Duganella dendranthematis: one gene and its partner. Each later gene encodes a partner of the first gene's protein in a complex. Links are inferred from orthologs where the notes say so. Each region holds a gene or a part of one and is shown on either strand. Other genes may lie near its edges.

What was found.
Region 2: the proteins of ssb (region 1) and sbcB are in contact, whole or in part, in a crystal structure (PDB 3C94), measured with the Escherichia coli proteins. The link is inferred for Duganella dendranthematis from one-to-one orthologs.

What each region holds. Positions count from the first base shown.
Region 1 is NZ_CP051684.1:2,168,232-2,173,681, forward strand. What follows is about bases 807-3,796. They hold ssb (single-stranded DNA-binding protein), read right to left. Parts: upstream 2,566-3,796; coding sequence 2,047-2,565; downstream 807-2,046. Other genes in these bases: HH213_RS09915 (hypothetical protein), read left to right, coding at 807-852; HH213_RS09920 (DUF4852 domain-containing protein), read left to right, coding at 882-1,643; HH213_RS09925 (hypothetical protein), read left to right, coding at 1,665-1,970; HH213_RS09935 ((2Fe-2S) ferredoxin domain-containing protein), read right to left, coding at 2,653-3,006; cobJ (precorrin-3B C(17)-methyltransferase), read right to left, coding at 3,003-3,796. In the rest of the region: more of HH213_RS09915, read left to right, coding at 46-806; more of cobJ, read right to left, coding at 3,797-3,980; HH213_RS09945 (cobalamin biosynthesis protein), read right to left, coding at 3,977-4,384; HH213_RS09950 (cobalamin biosynthesis central domain-containing protein), read right to left, coding at 4,381-5,133; cobI (precorrin-2 C(20)-methyltransferase), read right to left, coding at 5,130-5,450. UniProt on the Escherichia coli protein: Plays an important role in DNA replication, recombination and repair. Binds to ssDNA and to an array of partner proteins to recruit them to their sites of action during DNA metabolism. Acts as a sliding platform that migrates on DNA via reptation.
Region 2 is NZ_CP051684.1:4,040,423-4,045,764, forward strand. Bases 798-3,679 are described here. They hold sbcB (exodeoxyribonuclease I), read right to left. Parts: upstream 3,019-3,679; coding sequence 1,576-3,018; downstream 798-1,575. Other genes in these bases: HH213_RS18435 (serine hydrolase domain-containing protein), read right to left, coding at 798-1,454; HH213_RS18445 (DUF5610 domain-containing protein), read left to right, coding at 3,082-3,679. In the rest of the region: pyrF (orotidine-5'-phosphate decarboxylase), read left to right, coding at 1-59; more of HH213_RS18435, read right to left, coding at 69-797; more of HH213_RS18445, read left to right, coding at 3,680-3,699; HH213_RS18455 (helical backbone metal receptor), read left to right, coding at 4,780-5,342. UniProt on the Escherichia coli protein: Degrades single-stranded DNA (ssDNA) in a highly processive manner.

The DNA of each region.
Region 1 (5,450 bases):
CAGGCTGCGTGTGCGGCACTGAAACTGGAGAGGAGAAACAGCATCATGAAAAAACGCGGCAAGATTTTGCGGGACACCAACGCCGGCCCCGGTCTGCTGAGTATCGACGGCGTGCAGCATCCATTCACGCTGGAAGCCCACTGGAAATCGGACACGCCGCCCAAGGTCGGCCTGGTGGTCGAAGCCGACCTGGATGATTCCGGCGCCTTGCGCACGGTGATCCCGGTGGCCGACACCCAACTGGCCAAGGAACAGGCGGAGCTGGCGATGCAAGCCGCCAAGGCTAAGGGCGGCGAACTGGCTGCCGGCCTGACCGCGCGCTTCGGCGTGCCGACCCTGGTCGCCATGGCGGCACTGGTAGCCGGCTGGTTCTTCCTCAACACCATCGCGATCCAGATCTCGTCCAGCTACCGCGTTGGACTGTCCTTCTGGAAAATCCTCGGCGTGCTCAACTCGCCCGCCACGCTGATGACCAGCTTTAGCGACGCCGGCGGCGGCGCTGGCGGCGGCATCTACGCCTTCCTGTGCATCGTCGCCCTGATCGCCCCGCTGGCGCCGCAAGTCTGGAAGGACAAGCGGGCGCACCTGGGCGGCCTGCTGCCCTTGGCCTTCATGCTGCTGGTAGCACTGATGGTCTACCTCGGCATCAGCGACAGCCTGAAGCAGGCGCAAGGCGCCGCCAGCATGTTCGGCGGCGGCCAGGGCGGGCGCATGGCCGAAAACATCGGCAACGAAATGCTGCGCGAAGCCATGCGCGCCATCTCCGTCGGCATCGGCGGCTACCTGTCGCTGGCCGCCAGCCTGTACCTGGCTGGCCGCAGCGCCATCCAATTCCTCGCCGCCAAGGCTTGAACCCACTTCTACTTGATCAAGGAAACACCATGCGCCACTCATTCCGTCTCCTCCCTGCCGCCAGCCTGCTGACGCTGGCCCTGCTGGCCGCTTGCGGCGACAAGACCACCACCGCACCGGCCGGCGCCGACGCCAAGCCGAATCTGGCCGACGCCGCCAAACCCGCCGTCATGGCCGAACAAGCCAAGGAACAAGCGCGCGCCGCCCTGCCGAAAGGCGATCCGAACACGCCGGCCAGCAGCTACACCGACATCGAAAGCGGCAACCAGCTGATGTTCGCCTACCTCGGCGTGGCCGGCATGCCGATCGACTACAACGAAGTGGCGACCAGCTACTCGCGCGACTACGCCACCGCCTCCGACGAGTTCAAGAAGAACGACCTGCTGAAAGCGCTGAAACTGAAGATCGATGCCGGCGTGGCGCAGGCGGCGCAGCAGCGCTACGTCAAGCTGGACATCCCTAGCCCGGTGCAGAAATACGACTTCGAGAAAAAAGGCTTCCCGCTCGATTCGTCGGTGTGGGAGAAAGGATCGTACCGCTACTTTGGTGACAACAGCAGCTACAAGATCGGTTTCAACAACGGTGCCAGCTTCCGCTATCTCAACGTGCCGGAAGAAGACAAGGCGCGCGTGATCGAAGGCTTACGCAGCAAGTACGAGTCCATGCACCTGGTGGTGTACGGCTATGTACAGGACGCCGACGTCAGCAAGAAAGTGGTGCAGGCGCAGATCCTCAAGGTCGAGCTGGTCGACAAAAAAGGCAACGTACTGGCCAGCCAGGCCGCTCAATAATCACGCTGACGGAAAGAAATCATGAACAACATCAAACGCGTACTGGCCTGCCTCGGCAGCCTGGCAGTCCTGACCGCCTGCACCACCGTCACGCCCAACAACCTCCGCGAAGTCAACGACAGCGAAGTGAAGTCGTGCAAGCTGGCCGGACCGGTCTACGGTTCCGACTCGGTATTTGTCGGTCTGAGCGCCGGCATCGGCACCAAGAACGCCAAGGCCAAAGCCATGAACGAAGCCGTGCGACTGAAAGCCACCGACGTGGTGTGGTCGCAGCAAGGCACCAGCATGACCAGCGAATGGATCGGCAAGGCCTACGTCTGCAAATGATCCGGCCCTAAATTGTAAAAAATCCCCATAACTTCAACGAGTTATGGGGATTTGTATTTTCCAAAGCTAAGCTGCTTTAGAACGGAATATCATCATCCATGTCCGAGAAGTTCGGTGCTGGACGCGGGGCTGGGCGTGGTGCTGGCGCCGGGGCCGCCATCTGCGGGCGCGGGGCCGGAGCCTGGCGCTGTGGTGGGGCTTCGTAGCCACCGCCACCGCCGTAGCTGTTGCCATCGTCCATGCCGGCGTCGCCGCCACCTGCGCGGCCACCCAGCATCTGCATGTTTTCCGCGATGATGTCGGTTGCGTATTTCTCTACGCCATCTTTATCGGTGTACTTACGGGTCTGCAGACGGCCTTCGACGTAGACCGACGAACCTTTTTTCAGGTACTGGCCGACGATTTCCGCCAGACGGCCGAAGAACGAAATACGGTGCCACTCGGTCAGCTCTTTCTGCTCACCGGTGTTACGGTCTTTCGATTTATACGAGGTCGCCACGGCGATGTTGGCGATCGCATCACCGCTAGGCATGTAGCGAATTTCAGGATCGCGACCCAGATTGCCGACGATGATGACTTTGTTGACTGATGCCATTTTATTAAAACTCCAATGTGTTCGACCAAACTAGAAGTTTATCTCACTTTTGACTTTGAACCCTAGAATCCGAGCGCAGTGATTTTGTTATCGCTCAAAATCCGTGTTGCCCGCCTGGTGAAATACCAGCTCTTCCACCGGCTTGCCGTTGCACAGGTGGTCGTCGATGATGCGGTCCATATTTTCCGGCGTGACGTTGTAATACCAGGTGCCGTCCGGCTGCACGCACATGATCGGACCACCCTTGCAGGCGGCAAAGCAGCTGACCCGGCTGCGCTTGACGCGCAACTCGCCTTCGTTCAGCCCGGCGGCCTTGAACTTGTCGCCCAGACTGTCGAACAGCGCCTGCGAGGCGCCGTCCTGGGCGCAGCGCGGGCCGGTGCAGATCAGGATGTGGCGGTAGTAATTGCCGATTTTCGGCTTGATGACGGCGTCACTCATGCTTCGCTCTCCTCGCTGGCGGCGGCTTCGGCCTCCACCGGTTCATTCAACGTGTCGCGGATATAGTCGGCCGGCAGGCGGTGGCGCGCGGCCAGCGTCTCGATGCTGTCGCCGGCCGCGTGTTCGGCCTGCAGCGTTTCCAGCCAGCCCAGCAGGCCGGTCGACAGCGAACGGCCTGCCTTCTCGCCTTCGCGCGTGGCGCCGCCCTCTTCCATATCGTACTTGTTGGCGTAGCCGCGCGGCGTCACCATCAGGCCGTGGCGCACGAAGGTGTTGCTGTTGCCGATCAGGACCGTGCTGAGCATGCCGATGTCGGCTTCGGCCATCGAATCGAGCGTGGTGAAGACGATGTTCTGGCGGCGGCGGTAACCGCTCTTGACGATAGCCACCGGGGTGTCCGGGCGGCGATGGCGCAGGAACAGGCGCTGCGCTTCGACGATCTGGCGCGTGCGGCGGCCGCTCTTCGGGTTGTACAGCGCGACCACGAAATCGGCCATGGCCACAGCGTCCAGCCGGCGGGCGATGGTCGGCCACGGCGTCAGCAGGTCGGACAGCGAGATCGCGCAGAAATCGTGCGTCAGCGGCGCGCCAACCAGCGCGGCGCAGCTGTTCAGCGCCGAGGCGCCGGGGATGATTTCCACCTGCACCGGATCGTCCGGCGTCCAGCCGGACTGGAACAACACTTCATAGGTCGGACCGGCCATGCCGTAGACGCCCGCATCGCCCGAGGAAATCAGCGCCACCTTCTTGCCGGCGCGCGCCGCTTCCAGCGCGCTGATGGCGCGGTCCAGCTCTTCGGTCATCGACTTGCGGATGATCTCCTTGCCTTCGATCAGATCGGCCACCAGCTTGATGTAGGTGACGTAGCCGATCACCACATCCGCTTCGGCGATGGCGTCGCGCGCGCGCTGCGTCATGTGTTCTACGCTGCCGGGGCCAATCCCCACCAGCATGATTTTTCCTGCTCCACTCATGGTGTTTTCCTTGCGATAGAGACGGTGGCGTTGCGGCCGTCCGTCCCTTTGTGTTTATGTTTTTCGACGACCAGCGCGGTCATCGGCGTATTCGGCCCGGCGGCCAGCAGCGCCGCCGCTTCGCTGACCGATGGCGTACCGGTGTACTTGCGCACGGTCTCGGATGGATGCGGCACGTCGACTGCGGCCAGTTGTTCGGCTTCGAAGAAGTGCAGCGGCCAGCCGTTTTCCTCGGCCAGCGCCAGCAGCGCCACTTCGTCCTTCTTCAGCGTGATGCTGGCGGCGGCCACCACTTGCTGCGGCTGCGCGCCGGCGGCGGCCAGCGCGGCATGCACGGCTTCGCGCACGGTCTCCAGCAGCACGCCGCGGTCGCAGCCGAGGCCTATGGTGAATGCTGGGCTCATGCGTCCTGCGGCGGGCGGTAGACCACCAGGCGTTCGGTCAGCGCAGTCCAGCGTTCGGCCGGCACCTCGGCGTGCGTCACCCACAGCAGCGCGGCGTAGCGGTCCAGCGGCACCTCGTCAAAGCTGGTGAAGCGGTGGATGTTCTCCGGCAGCGGCGTCGGACGGGTCCACCAATCCGGGCTGCCGGCTTCCTGCACGAAGGCGATTGGTTCGCCGTTGACCACGTGGGCGGACACGCGCGTGATGTTGATCTTCGGCGCTTCCACCTTCCAGCCCAGGTGGCGTCCCAGGATATCGACCGGAATGGTGCGGCCGACGTCGGAGGCGGTGGTCAGCACCGGCGCGGCGCCCAGCAGGTCGGCAATACGCTCGCTCCACTCATTGGCGCCGCCGACGTGGCCGGACAACACCGGAATCACGTACTGGCCGGCGTCGTCCACCACGATGATGCCTGGGTCTTCGTCCTTGCTGCGCAGGTGCGGCGCGATCAGGCGCACCACGGCGCCCAGTGAGACGAAGAAGATGATCTGGTCATAGCCGGCAAACAGCGGGCCGATTTCGTCGCGCAGTGCGCCGTCGTAGGCGCGCACGGTGTTGCTGGCTTCCGCGAACGTGGCGGCGAATTTGGCCGAGGTGCAGATATCCGCTTCCGGCAGGTCGACGGCCAGACGCGCGGCTTGTGCGGCGCCGTGCTTGGTGATGGCGACCAGGCATACGCGCGGTGCCGGCTGATTGATGATGGTGCTCATGCAGTGGTCTCCAGGGAGTGAGGTTGTGGGCCATCCTTGCGCAGGCAGCCCTTGATGCGTTCACCGCGAATGCGGTGCGGATGTTTGATGATGAGCAGCGACAGGTAGCTGACTTTGGTGCCGCGCAGCGTGAGGATGTCGTTGCCGCTGAACCGGCGTTCGTCCGGCGCGCCGACGCGTTCGATGAAGTGCGCGCCGTCCAGCAAGTCGCGGCGTTGCATCCAGTCGATCAATTCGTCGAGGATGGGTTTTACCTTCATCAGGATCAGCGTGTCAAAGTCCGGCAGCAGGCGGTCCACCGCGCTAACGCCGTAGGC
Region 2 (5,342 bases), 1.9 Mb from region 1 along the record:
TGGCCGCGCGGCGCGTGGCGGAAGAAACCCGCAGCGCCATCAACCAGCATCGCGGCTAAGCAGTCCTCTTACTGCTTGATGAAGACTGGATCGGCATCGCCGTCCAGCGGGGCGATGTCGAACCATTGCGATGTCGCCCTCCCATCCGCGTCGCTGCCGAAGCGGATGCGGAAATTGCTGTTGGCCTCGTAATAAAACTCGGTCGGCGACAGCGCCAGCAGCGGCAGCCATCTGCCATCCGCCGGATAGCGCACCTGCAAGCGGCCATCCTTGACCTGGAACGTGTAGCGTTCATTGCCCTGCGTGTAGACGCCGGCGCGCTGTTGCAGCACGCCGTCCGCCAGCGTCTGCGGCGTTGGAGTCGGCAGCGGTGGCGCACTGCCGGCAGCAATGGTGGCGATGCGGCGCGCAGTCGAGGGCAGTCCGAATTGCGGCGAGTCGTCGCTATTGCTCATCATCGACACAATCACCTTCGATTGCGGGATGTACACCACTTCGGCATGGAAACCCTGGACGTCGCCGCTGCTGCGCAGGTAAGGCTGGCCGGCCAGCGTGTACGGGCGGATGCCGTAGCCGTACGGCACGCGGCCGCCGTTCTGCAACGTAGCCTGGGTGTTCATCGCCTTCAGGCTGGCCGGCTTGAGCACGGCGCCGCCTTGCAGCGCGACGGTCCAGCGCACCAGGTCGGCATTGGTGGAGGCGTAGCTGCCGCCGCCAAACAGCAGGCTGCTGTTCCAGCGCACGGCAAGCTGCGGGCCGCGTTCATAGGGCGTGACCATATCCTTGATCAGGCCGGCAGTGTGGATGAAATAGGTATGCGTCATGCCCAGCGGCACGAAGAACTGGCGCGCCAGGTAGGCGTCGTATTTTTCACCGGACAGCTGCTCAATAATCATCCCCAGCAGCGTGTAATTGACCGACGAGTAGGCGTAGGCCGTGCCCGGCGGCGCCAGCAACGGCGTGGCGATGGCCTGGTCCAGCAGCTGTTGCGGCGTGTGTTCTTCGAATGCCTGCTTGCGGAAGCCGGCGTCGGTGAAGACGTTGGCGATGCCAGAGGTGTGCTGCAGCAAGCGTTCGACGGTGATGTCGTTCCACGCTACCGGCACGGTGGGGAAATATTGGCGGATCGGCGTTTGCAGATTCAGCTTGCCGTCCTCGACCAGTTTCATGATCGCGGCCGCCGTGAATTGCTTGCCCACCGAGGCGGCATGAAACACGTGGTCGGGCCGGATAGGGACGTTCAATTCGACGTTGGCCAGGCCATAGCCCTTGTTGAGCAGGGTCACGCCGTCCTTGATCACCAGCACGGCGGCGCCAGGCCGATTGCCTGGGAATAGCCGCGTCAGTTCGGCATCGATGACCTCGACCTCGGCGTTGCTGGTGGCGGCGCTGGCAGCCGGTATCAGCGCCGAGGTGAGCAAGATGGCGGCGTTGGCGGCTTTGAGCAGTTGCATGGTATCCCCCTGAAATAATAATGTAAGGACATCATATGTTCAGGGGGCAATCTCCAGCCAGCGGCGTGCGATGGATGGTGAAAATGGCGTGCCCGGCCGCAAATCGCCGGGCTGGCCGGACTTATTGCGCCGGCGCTACCATCTCAGCGTATTCGTACAGGTCGCCGAGGATTTGCTCGGCGCGCTCGTCGGCGTGCTGCTGCAGTTCGTCGATCTGGGCGAAGAAGTCATCGATGGTGCGGCTGCCGCCCACGCCTTCGTAGAAGCGCGCGGCGCGGTGCTGTTCCCAATGCTCGACTTCGGTCTCCGACAAGGTCTCCGGGAAGTTGCGCGCGCGGTAGCGGAACAGCAGCTCGGCCAGGCGGGCGTCGCCAAACGCCGGGGACGCCACCGCCAGCCGCGCCGGCGATTCGCGCCGCAAGGTGTCCAGCAGGCGGCGGTCGTCTTTGCTGATGAAGCCGTTGTACAAATCCTCATCCACGTCCAGCGGCGCACTGCGCGGGCGATGGAATACTTCTTCCCACACCGCGCCGAGGTCGCGTCCGGCCGCCGCAATCGCCGCGTGCGCCTTGCCCTGTTCCAGATCGATGCCCCATTTGGCCGCCATCGCCGGCGACAGGGTCTTCAGGTTGGACACCAGCATCGGCGATTTATTCAGGTGGATGCTTTTCACCGGCAAGCGCGTCACGCCTTCCGGCAGCGCGTCGGCGCGCGAGAAGATGCGGGTGCGGATGGTGTCGGCGTCCAGCGTGAACAGCTCGCTCGGATCGTAGGTGCAATCCCAGACAATCACTTCGTTCTTGTTGGTTGGATGCGTGCCCAGCGGATAGACCAGGGCGATGCAGCCGCGCTCGGTCGGGAACATGCCGGACACGTGCAGAAACGGCTGGCGCAGGTTGGTGGCCAGATGCATGCCAATCTCGTCGGCCACGCGGTCTTTCTTGTGCAGCGCGAAGCAGAAGTCGAACAGTTTCGGCTGGTGCTGGCGGATCAGCCGCGCCAGCGCGATGGTCGCGCGCACGTCCGACAGCGCATCGTGCGCCGCCTCGTGCAGTAGCCCGTTGGCCTTGGCCAGGTCTTCCAGCCGGAAGCTGGGCTTGCCGTCTTCCTTGGTCGGCCACTGAATGCCTTCCGGCCGCAGCGCGTAGGTCATGCGCACCACGTCCAGCAAGTCCCAGCGGCCGCAGCCGTTTTGCCATTCGCGTGCATACGGGTCGATCAAGTTGCGCCAGAACATGAAGCGGGTGATTTCGTCATCGAAACGGATGGTGTTGTAGCCGACGCCGATGGTGCCCGGCTGCGAGAAGGCTTGCTCGATGGTCGCCGCGAATTGATGTTCGGCCACGCCCCATTCCAGACATTGCTGCGGGGTGATGCCGGTGATCAAGCAAGATTGCGGATCTGGCAGGAAGTCATTGGCTGGCTTGCAATACAGCATGATCGGATCGCCGATCTCGTTGAGCTCGGCGTCGGTGCGGATCGCGGCGAATTGCGCCGGGCGATCGCGACGCGGAACGGCGCCAAAAGTTTCGTAGTCGTGCCAGAGAAATGTCTGATTTGTCATAAGGTGCTACAGAAATTTAAAAAACTGCCGATAATTTAGGCATCTACACTGAGGAGCAACATTATGGCTACTCCCGTCTCGCTGACTTCAAGCAACACCACCAATGCCGCCACCCAGGTCCAGGCCAAGGATGACAAGCCGGTGTCGGTTGCCGCCAAGGCCAAGGCCGATCTGAATGCCTCCATCGTACAGGCTTCCTTGTCGGTGTCGATCAGTTCCTCGAACGACCAGATGTCGGTGGTGCTGAAAACTGCGCTGACCGGCATTAACGAGGCGCTCAAGAAGGACGGCTTCGGCGATGACGCCATCCAGAATGCCGCGTCGCAGGATAATACCCCGGAAGGCACCGCCGGCCGCATTGTATCCTTGTCGACCGGGTTTTTCGAAGCCTACAAGCAGCAACACCCCGGCGAAGACGAGGGTGAATTGCTGAACAAGTTCATGGATACGATCAAATCGGGCATGGAACGCGGCTTCAAGGAGGCGCGCGAAGTGCTGCAGGGGCTGAACGCGCTGAATGGCGATATTTCGTCCAATATCGACAAGACCTATGAGCTGGTGCAGAAGGGCTATGACGATTTCATCGCCGCGCATCAGGCGAAAACTGATACCGCTGCGACCGGCGCCAGCACCAGCAACACGGCCGCCAGCGCCACGGCTACCGACAAGGCTGCGGCCTGATCGGCTCAGGCCGCGACCTGATTGCGGCCCAGTTCCTTGGCACGGTACAGCGCCGCGTCGGCGGTCGCGATCAGATCGTGCTCACTTTGCTGCGGCCGCAGCACCGACACCCCAGCGAGGCCGTAATGTGCGGCAGCGGCAGGCGCATGTCGGTGAACACCTTGGCTTGCCGCATGCGCTCGCACAGCCGCTCAGCCACCGACGCCGCCACCTTGTCGCTGGTGTCCGGCAACAACACCATCATTTCTTCGCCGCCGTAGCGCACCGCGAAATCGGTCGGCCGCAGCGCGCCGCTCAGCACCTGGGCCGCCGCGCGCAAGGCTTCGTCGCCGGCCAGGTGGCCGTGGGCGTCATTGAATTTCTTGAAGTGATCCAGGTCGATCATGATCAGCGCCAGCGGCGCGTTGGAGCCGTGCGCGGTGGCCACCATGGTCGGCAACAGGTCGTTGAGCCAGGCGCGGTTGTACAAGCCGGTCAGGCCGTCGATCATCGACAGCTGGCGGTAGAATTCGCCCAGCTTCTGGCGCCGGCGCAGCTGCGCGTTGGCGGCGCGGATGCGGAACGACAGCAGCCGCAGCAGGTTACGCGCCAGCACATTCGATTGATCGATCAGTTGCCAGACGATGTCGGCCTCGACCACCAGCACTTCGCTTTCCTCCAGCGCGGTGGTGGTGGACAGATTGGCTTCCTCATCCAGCACCGACTGTTCGCCCACGCTTTCGCCCGGCAGGATCTTGCTGATGGTGCCGTCGGCCATGCCGGAACGCGTGTCGCTGGCCACCGACAATGCGCCGCGCAGCAGGATGTACAGGCGCGCGCGGTTGGACTCGGCAATCGCCTCGCCGGCATCCAGCGACATGATGGGGCAATGGGCCAGCAGTCTGGCGATGACGGCGTCGTCGTCGGAGTTGCGCAGCAGCTGCAAGTCGCTGATCCGATAGCTCGATGAGCCGAATGTGCTGATTTGTTTCAAGGATGTCTCGCAGGATGCCAAAAGGCAATCATTAGTTCTGGAATTATCATATCCGAAAACGTTAGAGGCGTGGTTCAATAACGGCATTGCAACCAACTGGAAACAACATGAGCTACCTTGACGCGCTGGGAGTCGCCCATCAGCCCGATCCGGATGCGCGCATCGTCTCGCTGGTGCCGTCGATTACCGAGTTGCTGTGCGACCTGGACCTGGCCGCGCAAGTGGTGGGGCGGACCGGTTTCTGCATCCATCCGTGGGACGTGGTGCAGCAGATTCCCAAGGTCGGCGGCACCAAGGACGTCAACCTGGACAAGATCCGCGCGCTGGCGCCGACCCATGTGGTGCTCAATATTGACGAAAACGAAAAGCCGACTGCCGATGCGCTGGCCGAATTCGTGCCGAATATCATCGTCACCCATCCGCTGCGGCCGTATGACAACGTCGCGCTGGCGCGCCTGATGGGCGGCGTGTTTTGCCGCAAACAGCAGGCCGCCGACTGGTGCGCCGCGTTCGAGGCCGAATACGCGCTGCTGCAGGCCGCGCCGAAAGGACCGCCGCAAACCATGTTGTACTGCGTGTGGCAGGACCCGTGGATGACGATCTCACGCGATACCTATATCGCCCGCATGCTGGAGGAAATCGGCTGGAGCGTGCCGGAACTGGGCGAGGA